Regions from separate parts of the Halomonas sp. 72 genome, predicted to be linked through region 1. Evidence: predicted binding sites of a transcription regulator. Region 1 holds the regulator's gene; each other region holds the start of a gene.

Region 1 (8,263 bases):
TTCGCCATATCAGTGAACATGTACGTAAAATGCTGCGCGATGCGCTGACAGCCTTTGCCCGTTTCGATACCGACTTGGCGATGAAGGTAGTGCGTGAAGATGAGTCGGTCGATGATGAGTACGGCAGTGCCATGCGCTCATTGATGACCTTCATGATGGAGGATTCGCGCTCAATTAGTTCAATACTCAGCATTATGTGGGTGCTGCGCGCGTTGGAACGCGTCGGCGACCATGCCGACAACCTGGCGGAGTACGTTGTGTATCTCGTGAAGGGGCTCGATATTCGACATAGCGACCTGGATACCGTCGACCAGAGGGTAACGAAAAAGCCTTGACCCATGAGGCATTTCCTCTTGCAATACGTCTGGGCGGACACCCGCCTGGACGTTTGTATTGATGAGGACTGCTTGAATGTTGGATGCAATAACAGCGCTTAGCCGAGGTACGCGGCTGGTCTATCAAAAAGGCCTGCGGCGTTATATTTTTCTTCCTATCCTCGTCAATATTATTGTTTATGCCGCCATGTTCAGCTTTGTGATTACGCGCTTTTCGGGCTGGATTGATCACTGGATGACATTAGTGCCTGCTTGGCTGGATTGGCTCTCCTGGCTGATCTGGCCGCTGTTTGTGGTTAGCCTTATTGTCATTGTATTTTTCACCTTTACCCTGATAACAAGCTTTATTGCGGCGCCGTTTTACGGCTTTTTAGCGGCTAAAGTGGAAATTCAAGAAACAGGCCGTATACCGCTGGATGATCGCGGGCTGACCAAAACGGCGCTTGATGCGCTAGGCCGAGAGCTGGTCAAACTCGCGTATATCGCCCCACGCGCCATTGCCCTCTTTATCATCAGCTGGATTCCAGGGCTCAACCTCTTTGCGCCGATTCTATGGGGGCTGTTCTCCGCATGGGTAATGGCCATTACCTATCTGGACTATCCTATGGATAATAATAAAGTCTCGTTCAAGGATATGCGTCAACGGCTTTCCAGGCGCTGGTGGCAAAGCCTCAGCTACGGCGGGCTCGTGACTCTGGTTACCTGGATACCGCTTGCCAATCTTTTTCTGATTCCGGGGGCCGTAGCGGGAGCCGTACTCATGTGGGACCAATATTATCGTACGGCAAATGAGCTTACGATCCAGCGGCCCTCATAACACCTGAAAAGCCATGCTTTTTTCTACGCTTTTAGACGCGAAACCCCGCTTTAACGGGTTTTTTAATGCTTTCAGTAGTGGTTTACCAGTCCAGGCTATCGCCTTCTTTGTGATTTAACTCGGTCGATTCGAACGAATGGGTGTTACGACGCTGGGTGCCATCCTGATCCCGCTGCCGCTGGCTTGACGGTGCATAGTTGCCGTTCATATGATCACGCTGACTATGGTTAAGCTCACTGGGTGAGTAGTGAGGACTAGACGTGCTAGTGGATTGCGGCATGTCGATGACATCGCTGCCGACTGCACGATCTTTAGTACGCTCAATAGAGCTTTGGGCAAAAGCTAGCGGGCTTGCAATCAAACCGATAGAAATACCTAAAACACCTGCCGTTTTTAAAACTGCTTTAAATGACATAACGCTCTCCTGATGTGGGGTGCCGCTCACCTGTCTTGGCTATTATCACACTAACGTAAATACCATTGCACTGAAGGGTGAGAAGCGATCAGTGTCTTTGACTGCAAGATTATGGTCCAAGTGCCCAAACGTCCCAAATTCGTGAAATGCTGAATGATTAAAAATATTTTTAAACACGACCACACAAATAAAGCTATCCAAGTAAATAACAAGCTAACATTTTTTTAGTGTTGGCACAGCACCATGGTGAACAAGCTAAAAAGCTCGTTATCAACCTTTGCGTTTAAAAAGCATGAAAGGGGTCATCACGCCGTGGGACAAGAGAATCGTGAAAAAAACTATTATGAGCGGGTGTAATGTTAAAAAAACGTAGATAGGGGGGGTTCAGTTTTAAAACCAGCCAAACACGACTGCTCATCAAAGGCTACATAACAAGATTAGGCCCTGCCATGGCAGGGCCCTAACCTCGCATCTATGGACAATAACTAGCGCTAGCTTCCACTCCTTTTGCGGGACTCCAACCTTGGAATTTACCCTGACTAACGCTCTGATTGTCGCTTGATTCAATCCATGAATCGGTGAGCATCCATGCGATGGGACATCCTTATCCCGTGCTCGTTCCTAAACTGTAGTACAAATTTTTAGCGCTGAGTGTTTAAACCGCTGGTCACTGATCTTGACCAGTGGTCACAGAGCTATTTTGCTCAGGCAGGTCGCTCGGCTCAAATGACGTATCGCCGCCACCTGTTACGCCCGTTGGACCACCATCCATCGACTCATTATGAGTTTCATGTTGAGAAGAACCTGCACCGGGGCGAGTAGTATCGCCTGCGCTTTCACCGTTCATATCTGAGAGCTCGTCTGCATCATAGGTAGATGCATCACCACCTGCTCCTGTACCAGATGATTGCGGCTGCACGGGTTCTTCATCAGCAGTAATATCATGGCTCGGATCTACTGGCTCTTGGGCAAAAGCGAAGGGGCTTGCCAGTAAACCGAATGTTACACCTAAAATCCCAGCTTTCTTGAGTAGTTCCTTGGACATCATGTTCCTTCTCCTCGATCGCTGTTGATACCGCTTACCTTAAGGAAGTGCCTTCCTGGCGTACCATTTCCTGCGGTAATCTTCCTTGCCCAGCTTAATGCAGATGTGATGCCAAAAAACAAAAATAAAAAAATATTTCTTATTAATAAACAACTTAAAACAAATACCGCGTGCCAATCATGCTCGCTGATCGTGTATAAGGGACCACCATAACTGACTAAAAATGACACATGAGCAGACTTGAACCATAGATGACTTGTCCATATGGCACGCTTGGATAAAGGTTATACAGAAGACCAGGAAGGAGGCTAGGAGGTAGCAGCCAGCCGAGTGGCGGGGAAAGTACAGCGAAATAGCGAACCTTCGCCAGGGTGCGATTCAACCTGAAGCTGAGCATCATGGCGCAGCAGGATATGCTTAACGATGGCAAGACCAAGCCCAGTACCGCCTGTCGCGGTACTCCGGCCTTTATCAACCCGATAAAAGCGCTCCGTTAGCCTGGGGAGGTGGACAGGATCGATGCCCTCTCCATCATCTTCTACTTCTATACATCCGCTTCCATCTTCCATGGGCGCCCAGCGCAGTATAATTTGGCTACCCTCTGGGGTATATCGCACCGCATTGAAAGCCAGGTTAGAAATGGCGCTACGTATTTCCTGCTCGCTCCCTATGAGCTGGGCGTCACTTTCAATAGCAACACGGACAACATGCTTACGGTGCGATAGCGCCAATGCATCCTGGCAGACGCTATTAAGCAATTGCTCAACCGACAGCGCCTGATGGTCTTGCCCGCCTTGATCAATTTCCAAGCGTGACAAAAGCAGCAGGTCGTTAACCAGATTTTGCATGCGCTGCGTCTGGTCCTGCATTTGCTCGATCCCCCTGCCCAAGCGAGGCGGAAGCTGCTCAGCCAAGTCACCATAGGTTTCGAGGTAGCCAGAAAGAACAGTAAGCGGCGTACGCAGCTCATGGGAGACGTTGGCCACGAAGTCTCTGCGCATCTGCTCAAGGCGGTGCAAACGAGTGATATCCCGCGCCATCACCAGGCGCTCATCGTCGCCATACAAGGTAATTTGGTATTGCAGAATGCTGCGCTCATCAATGGGTGAGGTCAGCGTAAGCGGTTCGCTGTAATCGCGGGCGTTGAAGTAGCTGATAAAGCGTGGGTCACGCAACAAATTGGTAATGTGCTGGCCACGATCGTGCGCGGTTTGTAGGCCCAGCATATCCGTCGCTGCACTGTTCCACCACTCCAAATCACCGTGGCGGTCGAGCATTACCACGCTGTCGCGCATGGCCTCTGAGGATTCCTGGATACGCGCAAGCGTAGACCGCAATCGACCTTGTGTAATGCGCTGGCTTTTTTGGTAGCGGTAAAGACGATCAAGCAAATCCCCCCACATGCCACCCGCAGCCGGGGGCTCGTTATGAGGATTAAGGGTTAACCATTGAAAGAGGACGCGCAGTTGGCGTAAATGGTAAAAAAGGCAAACGGCCAACCCGGTTGCCAAACCAAGGCCCGCTGAACCTAATAGCCACCCCAGGCAAACACCTATGGTCGCTAACCAGGCAATACGCCAAAGCTCACGGCTCCATAGGCGCACAGTTACACCCGGGCTGAGAAACGATAACCGGTACCCCGTACCGTCTGAATCAGGTTTTGGTGCACATCGCCTAACGCCTTACGCAAGCGCCGAATATGTACATCCACTGTGCGTTCTTCAACATACACATTGCCGCCCCATACCTGGTCCAGCAGTTGGCTGCGTGTATAGGCTCGCTCCTGGTGGGTCATAAAGAACTGCAGCAGGCGATATTCAGTGGGCCCCATTTCCAGCGCCTTGCCATGCGCACTAACACGGTGGCTGACGGGGTCGAGTAGAAGGCCGTTAATTTCGATGGGGTCTTCTACGCCACGTGGGGTGGTGCGTCGCAATACGGCTTTCAAGCGCGCGACCAACTCACGGGGCGAGAAGGGTTTGGTGATATAGTCGTCCGCGCCCGCCTCAAGGCCTTGAATCTTATTGTCTTCCTCACCCTTGGCGGTGAGCATAATAATCGGCATTTCGGCGGTTGCTTCTTCACGCTTAAGGCGTCGCGCCAACTCAATACCACTGGTGCCTGGCATCATCCAATCCAGAAGCAGTAAGTCAGGCTGATGGTCAACGACTAACGCGTGGGCATCCTGGGCGTTATCCGCTTCAAGCACGCGATAGTCAGCCATTTCCAGCGCCACTGCGATCATTTCGCGAATAGGTGCTTCATCATCGACAATCAAAACGGTCTTGGCGGTCATTCCAGGGCCTCACGGTGCTCAATGAAAGGTAATTCAATGACATCTCAGTGACAATAACACCATGACTTGATGACACTTATATGACAATAGCCAATAACAAGAACGAATGACAGGCCTAATCACGCTTTGCTAGAGCGGCCCGGCCACTGGCCACCAACTTAGCGCAATGCCGGCAAAAACCAGCAGCCCTGACCAGTAGTTATTCAAAAAAGCCTGAAAACACGGGTCGCGTTCACGATGCCGAATCAGGCGCTGTTGATGAATAAAGGTGGCCGCCATACCGGCAAGGCCCAGCCAGAAAAAACCACCCAGCCCCACACGAACACCCACAAAGGCTAACAGCACCAACGTCGCCAGTTGCAGTAATCCAATCATCAAGCGGTCTGCACTGCCAAACAGCACCGCCGTTGATTTAATACCAATTTTTAGGTCATCGTCACGGTCGACCATGGCGTATTGGGTATCGTAAGCAACCGTCCACAGTACGTTCGCAAAAAACAGCAACCAGGCTTCCACAGGTACATATCCCAGCACCGCCCCAAACGCCATGGGGATTGCCCACGAAAAAGCCGCCCCCAGCACCACCTGAGGAAGATGGGTGTAACGCTTCATAAAGGGGTAGATAAACGCCAGGACCACGCCACCAATCGACAGCAGCACCGTAAACCAGTTGGTCAGCAGCACTAACACAAACGCAACAGTGACCAGCCCAATAAACAGCAGTTTGGCTTCGGTTTCACTGATTCGCCCCGTCGCCAGTGGACGATGTTTCGTGCGCTTAACGTGGCCATCAACATGGCGGTCAGCGTAATCATTCACAACGCAGCCAGCAGCGCGCATAACATAAACACCTGCCACAAAAATAAGCAGCACGTTGCGACCAGGCACCCCGTTTGTAGCCACCCAAAGCGCCCATAAGGTAGGCCACATCAATAGCCAGGTACCAATGGGGCGGTCCAGGCGCATTAAGTGTAAAAAATCAGCGACTCGCGCCCATCCGACTGGCCGCAACAAAGAACGATCCATGCCTACCTCACGTAAAGAAGAGATGCCGAGCAAGCCTACCGCGAAGACAAACGAAGGTCATCTGCCATGGTGGATAAAAAGTACTCTTGTACAAGTAGCGATAACCCACCATGTTGAAACACTGAGCGCCGCCCCCAACGACTTTTCACGCCAGCAACCTGAGGGAAGGCAAAGCGTGGCGCACCGCTCGTAGCTTCAAGAGGGCCGCGTACTAAATCTGGCTGGCGAAACAGCCAACTGCCCAGCGAGCGCTCACCAAGTTGCTCCAATCGCTGGCCTTTTAGCTGTGTTAAGGGGGCAACCGAACGTGCGACCACCCAAGGGTTATCACCCACGCACAGGGCGACCTCCCTTAACCAGGCATAGCGACGAAGCTCAATCCCCAACGCCTGCGCTTCATCATGCAGAGGCACGCCGGCGCCTTGGCGCAGCAGGCGAACACGGAATGGTTGCCCTGCGCCTGCCGCTTGTAAGCGAGCCGTTAGCGAATCCGTAGACGCAACCCACTTCCACCAGGCAGCGCTCATGGCGGGGCGTAACGCAGCCACGGGCTGCCAAACAGGAAAGGCATACGCTTGCCGAAAAGAGAACGTCACCACCAGATACTCCTGGGCAAAAAACAGAGAAGCTAGTGTAACATGGTGGTCTTAAAAGCTTTTACGACACCGATTATTTGGGGATGGCATGCCTGCATCACATCCGGTTAGCAACCCGACTGGCCACGCTGAGTTGATCATCATTGGTACCGGCATGGCAGGCATTGGGCTTGCCCGTGCGCTACGTCGCCAAGGCGATAAGCGCTCGATTATTTTGGTGAGCGCAGACAGCGGCGAGGACTACAGCAAGCCGCTGTTATCTACCGGCTTTGCAAAACGCCTCTCGCCCAATCAGTTGGCCAGGCATTCAGCCACGGCACTGGCCGATGAATTGGATGCCCATGTGCTTACCCATACGTCAGTAGAGCACGTGACAACAGACACGCACACTGTACAGCTTAGCGACGGACAAACACTTGCCTACGATACACTGGTGCTGGCGATCGGTGCTGAATCCCGGGTGCCTTTTGACATTCCAGAAAGCGTTGCTCGCTACTGCTTTACCATTAACGATCTCGACGACTATCGTCTGCTTCATCACGCGCTGAGTGAGCGCCCCACGCGCATTGCCGTTATCGGCGCAGGATTAGTCGGCTGTGAATTTGCCAACGACCTGCATGCAGGTGGCCATCAAGTCACCCTGATTGCTCCAGAGGCCACGCCGTTACCCAAGCTATTACCAGAACCGCTGGGGTTTGCGCTGAGTGATGCCTTTCAGGAAGCCGGCATAAAGCTTGCGCTTCACCGCACGATTAAAGAGTTAGCCCCGAATAATGACAGCACTGTTCGTCTAACGCTTAGCAACGATGACATCGTCAACGCCGATGTTATTTTACTGGCAACCGGCCTTACGCCAAGAACCGCGCTGGCAAAGGCCGCTGGGCTTGCCGTTTCACCACAAGGTATTCAGGTAGACCGATATTTGCGCACTTCGCACCCGCATATTTATGCCTTGGGCGATGTTGCTTGCATAGAAGGCATCAATGCCATGTACGTCCAGCCATTACAAGCCAGTGCCAAAGCACTCTCGGCAACGCTTACCGGCTCACCAACGCAGGTCAGCTTTGGCGCCTGGCCCATCATTGTGAAAACGCCGCTATTGCCCGTAGTGGCCTATCCGCCTTCGGCGATACTCGAACACTGGCGAATTGAGGGCGAAGGGGGTGATATGACGGCGCTTGCCGAAGATAAAGACGGGAATTTAGTCGGTTTTGCGTTGACAGGCGGCTGCGTGAGACGGAAAGTGGAGCTTTCCCGGGCAGCTCCCGCACTGCTGGGCTGATTTTTATCGCGCTCACGTCTAGGCTGGATAAGCTAGCCCAGTCTAGTGAGCACTTTTAACAACACCGCTATGCTTTACGCTTAACGTTAATGAGGGGAACTTCCTATGCGCAAACCTGAACTCGCCGCTGCCATCGCTGAGAGTGCCGACTTATCCAAGGACAAAGCAGGCCAGGTCCTGAATGTTATTCTGGATGAAATCACCAACAGCGTTGCGAAAGGCGAAGATGTGGCATTGATTGGTTTTGGTACCTTTACCGTACGTGAGCGTGCAGCGCGTACCGGCAAAAACCCGCAAACGGGTGCGCCTTTACAAATTCCGGCTAGCAAAAATGTTGCCTTTAAGCCGGGTAAAGCGCTTAAGGACGCCGTTTCCTAATGAAACTCAAGCTGACGCTGTGGCTATTGAGCCTAATGCTCAAACGTGCCCTGCGCCGCAAGCCGCGCTTTCG
Region 2 (8,263 bases), on a different contig from region 1:
ATAGCGCCCCTTTTTACTTGCTCTTTTTCTACTGGCTGTTGTTTTCGTAAAAGGCGAGTCAATCCCCCGCGCGCTGGCCGGTTACACTGTTAAACGGGTGCAGCGCTTCGCGGGTGACATAGAAGCGTAGCGTTTCGCCTTCGTTGACCGGCGGCTGGCCACTCACCCGAATCACAGTGGGCTGGTCGCTGTCGGCGAGCCGCACGTAAAGGTGGCTTTCGGCGCCGGCGGCTTCAAAAAGCTCAAGCGTGGAGTCGACCACGAGGTGCGGTGTATCGGGTGGCGATAGGCGCATATCGTCCGGGCGAATGCCGACTGTGTCGGTCTCGGCGGGAAGATCGTTTAGCAGGTCATGGGTGCCGCGCGTTTGCAGGTACTCAAGCGGCACCATGTTCATCGCAGGCGAGCCGATAAACCCTGCCACGAACATCGACGCAGGGCGCGCGTAGATCTCCATGGGCGTGCCCACCTGCTCGATTTTGCCAGCGCTAAGCACCACCAGACGGTCGCCCAGCGTCATCGCTTCTAACTGGTCGTGGGTTACGTAGAGGCTGGTAGTCTTCAAGCGCCGCTGAAGCTGCTTGATCTCCACCCGCATCTGCACACGCAGCTTGGCATCCAGGTTAGAGAGCGGTTCGTCGAACAAGAAGGCCGCGGGCTCGCGCACCAATGCCCGGCCCATGGCGACGCGCTGGCGCTGACCGCCGGAGAGCTTGCGCGGCTTGCGCTCCAGATACTCTTCGATTTCAAGCATTTTGGCCGCTTTACGTACCCGCTCTTCGATCTCGGGTTTTTTAAAGCCGCGGTTTTTCAACCCGTAAGCGAGGTTGTTGTACACCGTCATGTGCGGATAGAGCGCGTAGTTTTGGAATACCATGGCGATATCGCGCTCGGCGGGTTCGAGACTGTTGACCACCCGATCACCAATCTTGAGCGTGCCGTCGGTAATCGTTTCAAGCCCGGCTACCATACGTAACAGCGTGGATTTACCGCAGCCCGAAGGCCCTACCAGCACCACAAACTCACCGTCTTCAATCGCAAGATCGACGCCTTTCACTGCCTGAACATCGCCAGCGTAGGTCTTTCTAAGCCCTTCCAAGGTAATACTGGCCATCTTATTTCTCCGTCTCGGTCAGGCCTTTCACAAACAGTTTTTGCATAAACAGCACCACTAATACCGGCGGCAGCATGGCAAGCGTGACGGTCGCCATAATGAGGTTCCAGGCGGGTACGCGGTCGGACGAGGCCATCAGGCGCTTGATGCCCAGCACGATGGTGTAGAAGTCTTCGTCGGTGGTGACCAGCAGTGGCCACAGGTACTGCACCCAGCCGTAAATAAACATGATCACGAAGAGAGCGGCGATATTGGTGATCGATACCGGCAGCAGTATGTCCTTGAAGAACTTCATCGGCCCGGCGCCATCCACTCGGCTGGCCTCCATCAGCTCTTCCGGCACGGTCATGAAGAACTGGCGGAACAGGAAGGTCGCAGTAGCAGAGGCAATCAGTGGCAGGGTTAAGCCCGCATAGGAGTTCAGCATGCCGAGATCTGCCACAACGGCGTAGGTGGGGATGATGCGCACTTCGACCGGCAGCATCAGCGTGATAAAAATGATCCAGAACGCCAGCATGCGAAACGGAAAGCGGAAATAGACAATCGCAAAAGCGGAAAGAATCGAAATGGCGATCTTGCCGATCGCGATTGTCAGCGCCATGATCAGCGAGTTACCCAGCATCAGCCAGACCGGCGGCGTGCCGCCTACCTGCCAACCGGAACTGAGCATCTGCCGGTAGGATGCAAACATGTTGTCGCCGGGAAGCAGCGGCAACACCCCACGCACGAAGGCGCTGGATTCGTGGGTCGAGGCGATAAAGGCCACGTATACCGGGAACGCCACGACCAATACGCCTGCAATGAGCACCAGGTGGGTCAGAATATTTAGAAAGGGTCTGTTTTCAACCATGTTTACTTCCTTAACGCACTAGTAGTTGACCCGGCGTTCCACGTATCGGAACTGGATAAACGTCAAGATAATCACGATGCCCATCAGCATGACCGACTGGGCGGATGAGGAGCCTATATTCAGCCCCGCTACGCCATCGGTGTAGACCTTGTAGACCAATGTCATGGTGGCTTGGCCAGGCCCGCCAGCGGTGGTGGCATCGATCACCCCGAAGGTGTCGAACATCACGTAGTTGATGTTGATGATCAGCAGGAAGAAGGTGGTGGGCGATAGAAGCGGGAGCACGATGGTCCAGAAGCGCTTGAAGGGGCCCGCACCATCAATGGCCGCTGCCTCCATGAGTGACTGCGGCACAGATTGCAGCCCTGCCAGGAAAAACAGGAAGTTATAGGAGATCTGCTTCCAAGCGGCGGCAATGGTGATCAAAATCATTGCTTGAGAGCCCGAAACGCGGTGATTCCAGCTGATACCGAACCAGTCGAGCAGATGCGGCAGGAGGCCGATGGTGGGGTTGAACAGAAACCACCATAATACACCTGCTACCACTGGGGCGACGGCGTAGGGCCATACCAGAAGCGTGGTGTAGAACTTGGCGCTCTTCAGCACACGGTTGACGCAAACGGCCAGTAAAAGCGCCAGGCTCATGGAAAGCACCGTCACCGAGACGGAAAAAATCGCGGTGCGCCCCAGCGCGTTCAGGTAGCTGGGGTCGGCCAGAACGCGTGCATAGTTCTCCAGACCGACAAACGTTGTTTTAAAGCCGAATGCATCGGTGCGCTCGAAGCTCGATTTAACCGCCTGGCTTGCCGGCCAGATAAAAAACACCAGCGTAATCGCCAACTGCGGCGCTAACAGTAAGAAAGGGAGCCACCGGTTTTGATAGGTGGAACGTTTGGTCTGCATGACACATCCTGTCGTACGGGCGTTGGTGCGGCTGGCTGCTGTGCTCAGCTGCCAGGAAGTAAGCCATCCCATAGGCCCCGGTGACTTGGGCGTATGGGATGGCTCCTATAACAAACCCCGGCTATAAAAGCCGGGGTTTGTTGACAAGTAATGCGAAGTGCTTAGTTATTGGCTGCCTCAAAGTCGCGCAGGATCTGGTTGCCGCGGCTTGCCGCATCATCCAGCGCTTGCTGACCGCTCTTGTCGCCGGCTAGTACGGCCTGGAACTCTTCGTCCAGAACCATGCGCACTTGGGGGTAGTTGCCAAAGCGCAGGCCTTTGGAGTTCTCTGTCGGCTCGTTTAAGTTGATCTGCTCGATGGCGATATCCGCACCTGGGTTTTCGTCGTAGTAACCCTGCTCTTGGCTCAGCTCATAAGCGGCGGTGGTAATCGGCAGGTAGCCGGTGCCCTGGTGCCACTCGGCCTGAATCTCAGGCAAGGAGAGGTACTCAAGGAATTCAGCAACGCCGGTGTACTCGTCGTCTTCGTGGCCAGAAAGCACCCACAGAGTCGCGCCGCCGATGATCGAGTTTTGCGGTGCGCCGTCTACGTCGTCGTAGTAGGGCAGCATGCCAAAACCTACGTCGAAGTCGGAGTTAGCCAACACATCGGCGCGTGATGCTGACGAGTTCATGTACATCGCGCAGTCGCTGGAATAGAACGAGGGTGCCGCGTCCGGGCCGTTTGCTGGGCCTGCGTAGCTGTAGACGCCGCTATCCGACCACTCTTTCAACTGATCCCAAAAGCGCGCCTGTACGTCGCCGTTAAAGGCAAACTCGGTGTCCAGACCGCCGAAGCCGTTTTCCTGGGTGCCGATGGATTGATTGTGCAGTGCTGAGAAGTTCTCAAGGCCGACCCAGTTAGCCGCATAGGCCATGGTGAAACCGCAAGAGGCCGCGCCTTCATCGACGATTTGCTGACCCATCTCACCCATCTCAGCCCACGTAGTAGGCGGTGATTCAGGGTCGAGGCCAGCCGCTTCAAAAATGGTTTTGTTGTAGTAAAGAATCGGTGTGGACGAGTTGAACGGCATGGAGAGCATGTTGCCGTTGGTGTCGGTGTAGTAACCGGTTACCACGGGCAGATAATCAGCCGGATCAAAGGTGTTGCCGTGCTCTTCCATCAGCTCAAACACCGGATAGATAGCGCCCTGGGCGGCCATCATGGTGCCGGTGCCCACTTCGTAAATTTGTACGATGTGGGGCTGCTCGCCTGCGCGGAAGGCAGCAATGGTGTTCACCATGGTTTGTTCGTATTCGCCCCGGTAGGAAGGCGTGACACGGTACTCATCCTGGGTGGCGTTGAAGTCTTCGGCAAGCGCGCTCAAGCGCTCGCCCAGCTCGCCGCCCATGGAGTGCCACCAGGTGATCTCGGTAGCGGCGTGGGCAGAAACACTCAGAGTGGCCGCGGCAATACCGGCAGATAACGCGCGTAACATAAAACGAGACATGTAAGCTCCTTTTGGGCCTGGCGAGAGCCAGGTGGCACAATGCGTTTTTAAGATTTGTGGGTGCACTGAACATTAGTGAGTGTAGATGACATTTTGATGAATGCTAACTGGACCAAGGTTTTATAAAAGCTTTGGGTTTTATCCAAGGGCATTGGTAGTAGGCGCTCTGCGAGGGCGATGATAGGGTTGAGACAATGTGCATAACTAATGAGAGTCGTATGAGTGACGCAATAGCGCTATTAACCAAACTGGTCTCTTTCGATACTACCTCCCGTGGCTCTAACCTGGCGCTGATCGAATTTGTCGAAGCTTATCTTGAAGAGTACGGCGCCGCCTCCGAACGGGTGATGAGCCCCTGCGGCACCAAGGCGAACTTGATTGCCCGTATAGGCCCTGATGCGCCGGGTGGGGTGATGCTCTCTGGCCATACCGATGTGGTGCCGGTGGAAGGCCAGCCCTGGTCGACGGATCCTTTCGCCCTGCATGACGGCCAGGACGGTAAGCTTTACGGCCGTGGCACCTGTGATATGAAAGGCTTCATTGCCTGCGCTCTTGCCATGGTGCCCACGTGGGTGAAAACGCCTTTGCAGCAGCCGATCTATTTTGGTTTTTCCTATGACGAGGAGGTTGGCTGTGTCGGTGCGCCTGCGCTGATCAAACGGTTCTACGAGCACTACTCAACCACCGCGCACGTCATTGTTGGTGAGCCGACCAGCATGCAGCCCGTCGTGGCCCAGAAGGGCGCCACTAATCTGCGCACCACCGTCGTAGGGCGCGAAGCGCACAGCAGTCAGGTGAACCAGGGCACTTCGGCCATTCATGTGGCAGCGCGACTGGTCACCTTCATCGAAGACACCATGGCGGCGTTGGTGGAGGAGGGCAAAGTGGATGAGGCGTTCAACGTACCCCACACCAGCCTCCACGTGGGCAAGATCAAGGGCGGTACGGCCATCAATATCATGGCGCGAGAGTGCCAGTTTGAGTGGGAAATACGCCACCTGCCCACCGAGACGTTTGATGAGGTGTTTGCGCGTTTTGAAGCGTATGCCGATACGTTAAGTGCCGAGCTAAGGGCGCGTGGCAAGGACGTACAGATTACGACCGAACCGCTGAATGTAACGGTGCCAGGCCTTGCCGACCGAGATAACCACGCTGTACTGCGCTTGGCCAAGGACCACCTGCCAGGTAAGTGCTGCAACCACGCAGTGGCCTACGCCACCGAGGCGGGGCAATTTCAAGGCCAAGGGTTACAAACGATTATTCTGGGTCCGGGCAGTATCGCTCAAGCGCATCAGCCGGATGAATATATTGAGAAAAGCGAACTTGAGGCGTGCCTGGCGTTTATGGGCTGTTTGGGGAAGGCGCTGGAGCAGCCATGGCGATGACCCGCCATGGCTGCTGTTGAGCGGTTCGCGCTAGACCTCCTGCTGAGCCTTGTACCGCTTCCAGCGCAGGATGAGGGGAGAGATCAGGGCCAGCAGGATCAACCCCATGAGGAGCAGTGAAAATGGCCGATCAAAATAGTAGCTCAGCATGTTGCCTTTCGACATGACCAGCGATTGACGGAAACCGATCTCGGCCATCGCACCTAGAATCATGGCCAGCACAATGGCGGCGGTCGGGAAGCCGGTCTTTCTCATCAGGTAGCCCAGCAGTCCAAACGCGGCCATGACATAAACATCGAACATGCTGTTGTTGATGGTGTAGGAACCCACGACCGACAGAATCACGATGATCGGCGCAAGGATAGCAAAAGGTACCGTCGCTACCTTGACAACCTGCTTTGCCAACGCCAAGCCGACGATACCCATCAATATATTAGCCAGCAGCAGTCCAACGATAATGGCATAGACGATATGCGCATTGACGCTGAACAGCTCGTGCCCGGGTTGCAAGCCATGAATGTACAGGCCGCCCAGCATGACGGCAGTCGCCGCGCTGCCTGGGATACCCAACGTAAGTAAGGGAATCATGGCGCCGCCGGTCACGGCGTTATTGGCTGTTTCCGCTGCTGCCAACCCCTCGATTTCGCCCTTGCCAAAACGATCCGGCTGTTTGGCATTGCGCTTGGCTTCGTTGTACGCCACCCATGAGGCGACGTCGCCGCCTGCGCCCGGTAAGGCGCCCACCACTACGCCAATGACCGAAGAGCGTGAAATCGTGCGCCTCAGTTTTCTCCACTCTACTCGGCTGGGGAAGAGCTGCCCGCTCAACGTGGGGGCTTGGGAGCTAGGGGCGTGGGTACTGTGCAGCTTCTCCGACTGAATCATAACCTGCGAGATAGAGAAGAGGCCGATCATGGCGGGAATCAACGAAATTCCACTCTCCAGCTCAGCCACGCCAAAGGTGAAGCGCGGGTAGGCGGTCATGACATCGACCCCTACTAAACTGATCAATAGACCCAGCAGCCCGGCAGAGAGGCCTTTCACTAGAGCATCGCTCGAGAGGCTACCAATAATGGTCAAGCCGAATATAGCGATTAGAAAATATTCCGGTGCGCTGAAACGCAGCGAAATTTGTGCCAAAGGAGGCGCGAGTAATAGCAGGGCCACCACGCTCACTAGGCCGCCGATGACGGAGCAGAGCGTGGATGTTCCCAGTGCCTTGAGCCCTTCGCCATGCAGCGTCATTTGATAGCCATCGACTGCCGTCGCGGCTGATGCCGGAGTGCCCGGCGTATGAATCAGGATCGCCGTAATGGATCCCCCGTATACGGCCGACGCATAAATGGCTGCAAGCAATACCATCGCCGCTACGGGTTGCATTCCAAACGTTACTGGAATTAACAGGGCAATGCCCATGGTGGCACTCAGTCCTGGCAGCGCGCCCAGGAAAATGCCCCCCAGGACCCCAATGACCAGCATGAGGAGAACATCTGGAGAGGTAAGCTGGGAGAGCACCGACAATAGCAGGGTCGTATCAATAGTCATGATCCCTCTCCTCTATAAAAGTAGTCCGGTAGGCAGCGAGATACGAAGCTGCCAGACGAACAGTAAATAGACAAAAGTATTCATCAGCACGAGGACGAATAACATTTGGACATACGACTTGAGGCCAAAGTAAAACATGAAAAAAATGGCGGCGAGGGAGCTGGCCGTAAAGAAGCCAAGTACGCTGATGAGCGCTAAATAGATACACAGGGCGGTAAACGTCACGGCAGGACCGCGCACATGGGTGAAAATGGGCGCGGAGTTGACGTTTGCCTTTAGGGGGCCCCGTGTCTTGGAGATGCCCGAGGCGAGGATCAGTAGCGAAAACAGGCCTAAAACGGAAAGAATGAGTTTGGGGAACACCGCTGGGTCAGCGGGCATCATCACTGTGAGACTATAAAACACGATCGTGAACAGCAGCATGGCTAACCCAATAGCCACGTCCATATGGAGCGTTTTCATAAAACCACCAATTTATTCTTGTAGAGAACGGCGTGAGATGGGGCTGGCCGTGAAGTGGGAAACTGCCGCGGCCAGGGACTCGGACTACCAGCCGAGCAGGCCTTCGAGTGCGCGAACGCTCTCCTCCTCTTCCTCCAGCATCTCTCGGTAGGCCTCTCCAGTGCGGATATCGACCATCAGGCCCATCTCTTCCATCTTGGCCATGTGCTCAGGGTCCTGCATGCCGCGAACGAATGCTGCCTCCAGCAGCTCGCGCTGAGCAGGGTCGATCCCTTTTGGTGCTGCGATACCTCGTGCCGACCAAGAGATCACGCCTGAATAGCCAAGCTCCTCAAGAGTGGGAACGTCGGGAATGAACGCCGAACGTTCCGGCGCCATGATCGCAATGATGTTCAGGTCACCGTTGCGATGCGCCATGTTGGTATCGCCCACATTGGAGAAGTTGACATCGACGTGACCTCCCTGAATGGCGGCACGTTGTTCTGCGGTGCCGGTGGTATGTACAGGCACGAAT
Region 3 (8,263 bases), on a different contig from region 1:
ACAACCATGGGATGCTCGACGATTGGCTCTTCAGAAGCCGCAATGCTTGGCGGGCTAGCGCTTAAGTGGCAATGGCGGAAAAAACGTGCGGCAGAAGGGTTGCCCACTGATAAACCAAATATGATTTGTGGGCCAGTACAAATTTGCTGGCACAAATTTGCCCGTTATTTTGATGTTGAACTGCGTGAAATTCCGCTGGAAGGCGATCGCTTGATTATGAGCCCAGAGGAAGTTATCAAACGCGTTGATGAAAATACGATTGGCGTCATACCAACGCTGGGCGTTACCTTTACTTGCCAATACGAGCCAGTAAAAGCTGTCAGCGATGCGCTGGATCAATTGCAACAAGAAACCGGCCTGGATATTCCTATGCACGTTGACGGTGCCAGTGGGGGCTTCTTGGCTCCGTTCTGCGCGCCAGATCTAGTGTGGGACTTCCAACTCCCGAGAGTAAAGTCCATTAACACGTCTGGCCACAAATTTGGGCTTGCACCTTTGGGAGCTGGCTGGGTGGTCTGGCGTGAAGCAATAGACTTGCCCGAAGAGCTCATTTTTAACGTTAACTATCTCGGCGGTGATATGCCGACATTCGCGCTCAATTTTTCGCGCCCCGGCGGGCAAATCATTGCGCAGTACTACAACTTCCTGCGACTTGGCCGTGAAGGTTACGCCAAAATCCATAATGCCTGTTACGCTACCGCGCAGCATATTGCAGATGAGATTAGTAAACTAGGCCCCTTCGAAATCCTCTTTGATGGGAACAGCAATGAAGGTATTCCTGCGTTGGCATGGAAGCTGAAAGAGGGAGCAAATATTGGCGGTTATACGCTCTATGACCTGGCCGACAAATTACGCTCGCGCGGCTGGCAAGTCCCTGCTTATTCTATGCCAGCTCACCGTGAAGACTTGGTTATCCAGCGTATCCTTGTTCGTCATGGGGTGAGCTACGATCTAGGCTGCTTGTTAATTGAAGATATGAAGCGAGCACTTCAGCATTTTGAAGATCATCCCGTGGTTAATCCACTATCAGAAGATGAAGCCAGCGGCTTTAATCATTCCTGATTTGAGACTCTTTGGTTGTTAGGGCGGCTAGACATCGCCGCTCTAATTAGCGAATAAAAGAATGACGGATTAATAATTCGTTTCTTCGGGGAATAAATATGGATAATACACAATCGACAGCCGCGCCAAAGCAGCTTTCGTTATTGGGTTTCTTCGCGATAACGGCTTCAATGGTAATGGCGGTATATGAATATCCTACCTTTGCAACATCGGGTTTCTCGTTGGTCTTCTTTCTTATTCTTGGTGGGGTTCTGTGGTTTATTCCGGTAGGGCTTTGCGCGGCAGAAATGGCGACGGTTAAAGGCTGGGAAGAGGGCGGGGTTTTTACGTGGGTATCCAAAACGCTAGGTGAACGATGGGGATTTGCGGCAATCTCCTTTGGCTATTTGCAAATTGCTGTCGGCTTTATTCCTATGCTTTACTTCGTGCTAGGCGCACTCTCTTATATTCTTAATTGGCCTGCACTGAATAGCGACCCGATAGTCAAAACGATTGCGGCGTTGATTATATTGTGGGGATTAGCGTTAACTCAGTTTGGCGGTACCAAGAATACGGCGCGGATTGCAAAGCTAGGCTTTTTTGCAGGTATTCTACTGCCCGCTTTTATCTTAATTGGGCTTGCAGTTTTGTATCTTCGCTCAGGTGCGCCGGTCGCTATTGAAATGAGTGCACAGACGTTTTTCCCCACCTTTGGTAGTATGAGTACCTTGGTAGTGTTTGTCGCTTTTATACTGAGTTATATGGGGGTTGAAGCGTCGGCGACTCATGTCAATGAGATGAAAAACCCTGGTCGTGACTATCCTCTCGCCATGTTATTTCTTATGGTTTCTGCCATTCTCTTAAGTTCTCTCGGTGGGTTGACGATTGCATCTGTTATTCCTCACGAGCAAATCAACTTATCTGCGGGCGTGATGCAAACGTTCAGTGTGTTGATTAACCACTTTGGCAGCCATTTTGAATGGGCTATTCGGATTATTGCTGCGCTGCTATTGCTGGGCGTGCTGGCTGAAATAGCCGCATGGATTGTTGGACCATCACGCGGCATGTTGGTAACCGCGCAGCAGGGTATATTGCCGGCGCGTTTTGCTAAAGTAAACAAGAACGGCGTGCCGGTGGCGTTGGTTATTTCTCAGCTAACCATTACAACTATCGCATTGATTATTCTGACGAATACGGGGGGAGGAAATAATATGTCCTTCCTGATTGCACTAGCGCTAACCGTCGTTATCTATCTGTGCAGCTACTTTATGCTATTTCTGGCTTACATTACCCTTGTTCGAAAACAGCCTGAAAATCAACGTACCTTCAATATCCCTGGCGGTAACAAAATAAAAATTACCGTTGCAGTAGTGGGGTTACTTACTTCTTTAGTTGCTTTTGTCGTCTCCTTCTTCCCTCCCACGGGGTTGCCAGGAAAAGAGTCTAACGAAGTGTATACCGGTTTGCTGATCGGCTGTTTCCTTGTAGTGCTATCGATTCCGTTTATTATTTATGGAGTGCATAATAAAAGCGCTGCGCCAAAAAACCTTAAACTACACCATATCAAGCCCCATACCGCGCCCGAAGGTCACTACTTTATTCATCCCAAAGCCCGCAGTACGCATCACATCACTGTTGATGGAGAAAAGCTGCATTGATGAACCATGGGAGGATGTTTAGAAAGGTCGTCATTAGATTTTAAGCAGAGCTATGACGAATAGCGAAAAACAGTAGTATTAATCACTTAGGCATTTGCTTGGCACTTTCAGTAAGCTGAGAGTATGTCAGGCAAATGCCTTTTTCATGGGCTTTAATAAAAAAGCTCGCCCTGAGCGTTGGGCGGGCGAAAGTCTCGGGTATTCAGCCCTTGCTCGGTACGAGATTGAAAGTTCCACTGGCGGCTGGCGCGATTAAAGCGTTGTGCAATCATATCGGCAAAAATACCTTCGCCGCGAAAGCGCTTACCGAACTGAGCGTCGTAGGCCTTGCCGCCCCGGCATTGGCGAATCAGGCTCATTACCTTGGCCGCACGCTCGGGGTAATGGGCTTCCAGCCAGGCTTCAAAAAGAGGAGCGACTTCATGGGGTAAGCGCAGCAGCATCCAGGACGCCGTTCGTGCGCCAGCACGGCTGGCGGCCTCAAGAATCCGCTCTATTTCATGATCCGTTAATCCGGGGATGACCGGAGAAACAAGCGTTCCGACGGGAATGCCAGCAGTATTCAGCTCACGGATAACTTTTAAACGCGCTTGAGGAGAGGCCGCACGAGGTTCCAGCGTGCGTTTCATATTGGCGTCTAGGCTGGTCAGGCTAATAAATACGCGCACCAGGCGGTGTTCGGCCATCTCAGCCAGCAGATCCATATCCCGTAACACTAACGTGCTTTTGGTCACAATAGTGACTGGATGGCGGCAAGCCAATAATAGCTCAAGCAACTGGCGCGTTAAGTGGCGCTTGGCTTCTAGTGGCTGGTAACAATCGGTATTACCAGAGAGATTGATTGGTCGGCAGACGTATCCAGGCTTGCAAAACTCCTCACTTAATTGCTCCACCAGGCCATTTTTGGCAATCAGCCTGGTTTCAAAATCAAGCCCCGGGGACAGATCCCAATAGGCATGAGAAGGGCGGGCATAGCAGTAAACACAGCCATGTTCGCAACCTCGGTAAGGGTTCAATGAGCGATCAAAAGGCAAGTCTGGCGACCGGTTCCAGGAAAGCGCACTCTTACTGGTTTCTTCGCGTACTTCAGTTGCCCGTGTGGGGGAAGTCTCTTCGCGCCACCATCCGTCGTCTTCTGCCACGCTATGGGTTGGGGCAAAGCGGTTGTGCGGGTCATAGGTTGCCCCGCGGCCTTTGTGCACGGGAGGCCGTATTGGTGATTTGCCGAGAGACGCCATACGCCTGCCTCTTTCTATATTTGTGTATATATATACAGTATATGCGTTGTGACCAAGCGTGCAAGCGTTACTCAGGAGAAACCCGCAATGAACAGTTTTACGGATCGGCTACTGATTGCGATTCATGTTTATTAGAAATAATTGACTTACCTTCATTAGCAGTCATGAAAATGACATTTTTAGGCGCTACGATTTGTTGGATATCAAATTAGCTAAATTTATTTTAGGGATGAAAATGAAGAACTTTACGCGCAACGCACTCACGTTGGCACTGGCATCGGTCATGGCTACGCCGGTATTAGCGCAGGAAAATACAGCTAAGAACGTTATTTTGATGATCACCGACGGTACCGGTATCGAGACGTTCCGTGCGGCAAGTTACTTCCGTCACGGCGCGCTGGGCCATGAAGTTTATGATGAGTTTGACACACAGCTTTTCATGGCAACGCATCCGTTAAACACCTCTACCACGCCCACCAAGAGTGATGACGGTACGGTTACGTTTGAACCAGCCGAGCTCTGGAACGACGAGGCGGTAGATACCGTTTACGAAGGTAGCCTGGGTAACTACAAGGGCTACTTTGCCGGTTACGACTACGCTCGGGCTGATTACACCGACAGCGCGGCAGCGGCAACGGCGCTGGCTTCAGGCCATAAGTCCTATAACAGCGCCATCAACTGGTCCAACGATGATGAGCCGCTTAAGCATATTGGCGAATACACTGTTGATAGCGGCCGCGCTCTGGGTGTTGTCTCATCGGTGCAGGTCTCCCACGCGACGCCTGCCGGTTTCATGGCCCATAACGTAAGCCGCAACGACTATAGAGCCATTGGCCGCGAAATTGTCGATTCTGGCCTTGCCACTGTCGCCATCGGTACCGGGCACCCCTATTACGATGCAGCCGGCGAGCATGTCGATAACCCCGGTGAGAGCGATTTCCGCTTTATCGGTGGCGAAGAGACCTACCAGCGCTTGGTAGGCGGCGAAACGGATTACGCCTTTATCGAAAGCAAGGACGATTTTGAAGCTCTGGCTGCTGGTGAGTTGGATCTTCCCAAGGACAAAGTACTGGGCCTGGTGCAGAACATTCAGACGCTGCAATACAGCCGCCCCGGCGTAACCGGCGGTAATCTACTGGATACGTCACCAAGCCTTGCCACACTGACGGGAGGCGCTTTGAACGTGCTCAATGCCAGTGAAAACGGCAACGAAAATGGCTTTTTCCTGATGGTTGAGGGTGGCGCTGTGGATTGGGCTGCTCACGCTAACAACCTGCCGCGTATTATCGAAGAGCAAATCGACTTCAACGAAGCTGTGGAAGCGGCCGTTGAGTGGGTAGAAAACAACAGTTCCTGGGACGATACCTTGATCATTGTAACGACTGATCACGGTAACGGTTTGCTTCAAGGTCCTGACTCTGATGTGAATGCCTATAGCCCGATCGTTAATCAGGGTGCTGGCGCGCTACCCTTGGTACGTTGGCATTCCGATACCCACACGCGTGAGCTGGTACCGTTGTATGCCCACGGCGCAGGCGCTGAGTTCTTCTTTGACATTGCTCAGGCAGAAGACGGTCTTTCCCGCTATGAAGTAGACGAAGACAGCCACTACTGGATCGACAACACCGACGTATTCCGCGCGGGCCTAAACGCTTTCGGTATCGAAGCTGAATAAATAGGCAAGTATAGCAAGTACAACAGAGCCGCCTTCGGGTGGCTCTGTTCCGTTGGTAACCACTGACTGATATCACTTCGCCAACGACCATCCACTCACTACCCCGAAAAGAGTCAGATATGAAGCTTCATAACACGCTTTCACTGCTGTTAATGACAACACTAGCCAGCACGTCAGCATTTGCACTTAATGCTGAGCGCGCGCCCACCGCCAGTGGTCACGCCTATGCTGAGCCTTATAAAGCCGTTCGCAAAGAGGGCGTTTTACATATTGAAGTACGTTTCGTGACGGACTACCCAGGTTACTCTGGTGAGATCATTTATGACGATATCCCGCTAGATCGAATTGACGGGAAGATCTACGCCGAGTTCGGCGACCAGTCGTTCTCGCTGCTGCGTGAAGATGGAGGTGTGGTCGCGCCAGACAGCTTGCGCCTGAGCTTTAACTACGAACCAGACAAGAACCCACGCGTAGGCACCTGGAAAGCCGATTTTGTCGCCCCCATGCACGACGTTAACGAAGTCATGCTGTTCATGCCTAATGTTGCGCCCATTGGTCCGATTGTCATTCGGGATCGTTAAACAACCGGTTCTACATCCGTCCGTTATACAGAGTGTAGCCGTACTGCTTCATTGCCTTGGTAAGAAATTACCAAGGCAATGTTGTATCGGGTACCAGGTTTTTGGGCCAAATTTGGCTTATGCTGGAGGTTTAAGTGTAAGGTAAGCCTATGAAACCTTTCTCCATTCTTTTGATTCGATTACTCGCTATTTACCTCGCCATTACGCCTTTGCTAAGCGTATCGCCGCTGCTGTTTAGCCCCGGCTACGATGCGGAGCTAGCCCAGTGGCTGCCATGGCTCGCAGCCACTGCTGTTATTCCTATCATCGCGGGTATCGTACTGTGGTTTTCTGCGGTAACGCTGGCCAATAAATTTTTTGGAGAAGAGCGTGCTGAGCCTGCTTTAACGATTGCCGAGGAGGGCCTGGTACGCGCAGGCAGCTTCTTGATCGGTGTGTATCTTTTCGTTCAGCATTTGAGCACAGCGATTGGCCAATGGGCATGGGGAGGCATAGTAGCCTATGGTTCGCTAGCAGCGGTGGTGCTCAGCATTGGCCTAATAGTTGGCGCTCGTTTTCTAGCCAAGCTGTATAGAAGGTTGAAGTATTTCGAGTAATTTTGGGAAGGGGCAGGCTAGTAACGCATAGCTTCCACGTAAGCGCTTGGGTTTACGCCTGATCCAAGAAGCCTATAAACGAGGATGTTGAATTGGTAACGAGTAATCAACCTGTCGCGCTGATGATCATCGATATGCAACGGGGTATGAGAGACCCTGCCGCTGGCGAGCGCAATAACCCTAATGCGGAGGAAAATATCCAGCGCCTGCTTACAAAGTGGCGTAGTACATGCTGGCCGGTGGTGCATGTACGGCATATCTCTCGGACCCCCGGCTCGCCGTTCTGGCCGGGACAGCCAGGCGCAGAGTTCCAGCCCGCACTAGTCCCGCAACCTAAAGAGCACGTAGTAGAAAAGAACATACCCTGTGCGTTTACCCACTCAGGCTTAGAGCGCTGGCTTCACGCTCGCGAGATCAAGCGGCTGGTTATCGTCGGTGTAAGTACCAGCAATTCGGTTGAAGCCACCGCTCGCACGGCCGGTAATCTTGGCTTTGATACCCACGTCGTCGCCGATGCCACGTTTACCTTTGCTAAGCAGGATTACGCAGGTACTTATCGCACGGCGGATGAAGTGCATGCTATGTCACTGGCGAATCTGGAAGGGGAGTATGCGGCTATTACGCAGGCGGCAGACATATTGGAGGCGTTGATTTCAATCCAGTAGCCTATGGGGGGCGTTGCAATGGCTGAACCTTCAGACAGTCTTTTCAAGCGCTTTTTTAGCGTCTTGGCGTTGTATCACACGCGTAAGTTCCTCTGACTTTTGTTGCCTTGACTTCAGCGGGCTTAACAAAACGGCATTTATAACGGCGTGCTTCCTCGGCTTCTCCAAAGGCACGAGTGTTCATTGCTATTTATCTTAAAAACACAACACGTCGTTTGGTAAGTCTCTTGAGATCTTATACTTTGGGTTAATATCCTAAAGTATTTTATTATTTTTTTCTTTTTTAATCATATATTTATTTCACTTCTTACGACGATTTTTTTGTCCTCTCATAGTGGGCTAATTGCCGGTTATACGAGCGTGTGTTATTAATATTTCGTGATATATCACGAGTGGGAGGCAGTCTGGATTGTACTGGGTTGATACGCACTTTGAACAGAACCTAACGCTTTAAAGAGATGTCGTTCGAGTTCGATACTTATTTAAAGAAAGCGGTACTCACTGCTTCAATAATCCGATACGGCGTCTCGCGCTACCAATAAAACCCCGATGCAAGTAATGGCTGATTCCAATACCCGGATGGGCAGTAGGAGTGCATGAAATAATGAAAATCACCTCAATTAAAACCTTTAGGCTTAAGGAGTTCGCTAACGTTCTCTGGGTGCATGTTGAAACGGATAGCGGCATCGTGGGCTTGGGCGAGACGTTCTATGGAGCGGGGGCCGTTGAGGCGCACATTCATGACACGCTGGCAGGCCGCTTGTTGGGTAAAAACCCCCTGCATATTGAGGCACTGCATAAGGAGATGG

Evidence for each region. The regulator PhoB, encoded in region 1, activates phosphate uptake and scavenging genes when phosphate is short. The targets are predictions, from matches to a motif close to TGTCATANNNNTGTCANA.
Region 2: ugpB (sn-glycerol-3-phosphate ABC transporter substrate-binding protein UgpB) is a predicted target of PhoB. The motif match lies at 4,442-4,459, and genes of this name have one in related genera.
Region 3: ACT3T6_RS10335 (alkaline phosphatase) is a predicted target of PhoB. The motif match lies at 4,098-4,115, and genes of this name have one in related genera.

Annotation. Positions count from the first base shown of each region.
Region 1 is NZ_JBQSYY010000004.1:159,532-167,794, forward strand. It holds gene phoU (phosphate signaling complex protein PhoU) at 1-335, shown strand, start outside; gene cysZ (sulfate transporter CysZ) at 412-1,152, shown strand; gene ACT3T6_RS06200 (hypothetical protein) at 1,235-1,567, opposite strand; gene ACT3T6_RS06205 (hypothetical protein) at 2,235-2,615, opposite strand; gene phoR (phosphate regulon sensor histidine kinase PhoR) at 2,921-4,216, opposite strand; gene phoB (phosphate regulon transcriptional regulator PhoB) at 4,219-4,908, opposite strand; gene ubiA (4-hydroxybenzoate octaprenyltransferase) at 5,038-5,934, opposite strand; gene ACT3T6_RS06225 (chorismate--pyruvate lyase family protein) at 5,970-6,533, opposite strand; gene ACT3T6_RS06230 (NAD(P)/FAD-dependent oxidoreductase) at 6,619-7,812, shown strand; gene ACT3T6_RS06235 (HU family DNA-binding protein) at 7,918-8,190, shown strand; gene ACT3T6_RS06240 (hypothetical protein) at 8,190-8,263, shown strand, end outside.
Region 2 is NZ_JBQSYY010000003.1:151,790-160,052, forward strand. It holds gene ACT3T6_RS04605 (sn-glycerol-3-phosphate import ATP-binding protein UgpC) at 59-1,114, opposite strand; gene ugpE (sn-glycerol-3-phosphate ABC transporter permease UgpE) at 1,116-1,964, opposite strand; gene ugpA (sn-glycerol-3-phosphate ABC transporter permease UgpA) at 1,983-2,867, opposite strand; gene ugpB (sn-glycerol-3-phosphate ABC transporter substrate-binding protein UgpB) at 3,029-4,357, opposite strand; gene argE (acetylornithine deacetylase) at 4,576-5,742, shown strand; gene ACT3T6_RS04630 (tripartite tricarboxylate transporter permease) at 5,773-7,287, opposite strand; gene ACT3T6_RS04635 (tripartite tricarboxylate transporter TctB family protein) at 7,300-7,749, opposite strand; gene ACT3T6_RS04640 (tripartite tricarboxylate transporter substrate binding protein) at 7,834-8,263, opposite strand, start outside.
Region 3 is NZ_JBQSYY010000009.1:55,188-63,450, forward strand. It holds gene ACT3T6_RS10320 (glutamate decarboxylase) at 1-1,062, shown strand, start outside; gene gadC (glutamate:gamma-aminobutyrate antiporter) at 1,161-2,699, shown strand; gene ACT3T6_RS10330 (PA0069 family radical SAM protein) at 2,852-3,937, opposite strand; gene ACT3T6_RS10335 (alkaline phosphatase) at 4,173-5,612, shown strand; gene ACT3T6_RS10340 (hypothetical protein) at 5,732-6,193, shown strand; gene ACT3T6_RS10345 (hypothetical protein) at 6,343-6,789, shown strand; gene ACT3T6_RS10350 (cysteine hydrolase family protein) at 6,882-7,454, shown strand; gene ACT3T6_RS10355 (mandelate racemase/muconate lactonizing enzyme family protein) at 8,059-8,263, shown strand, end outside.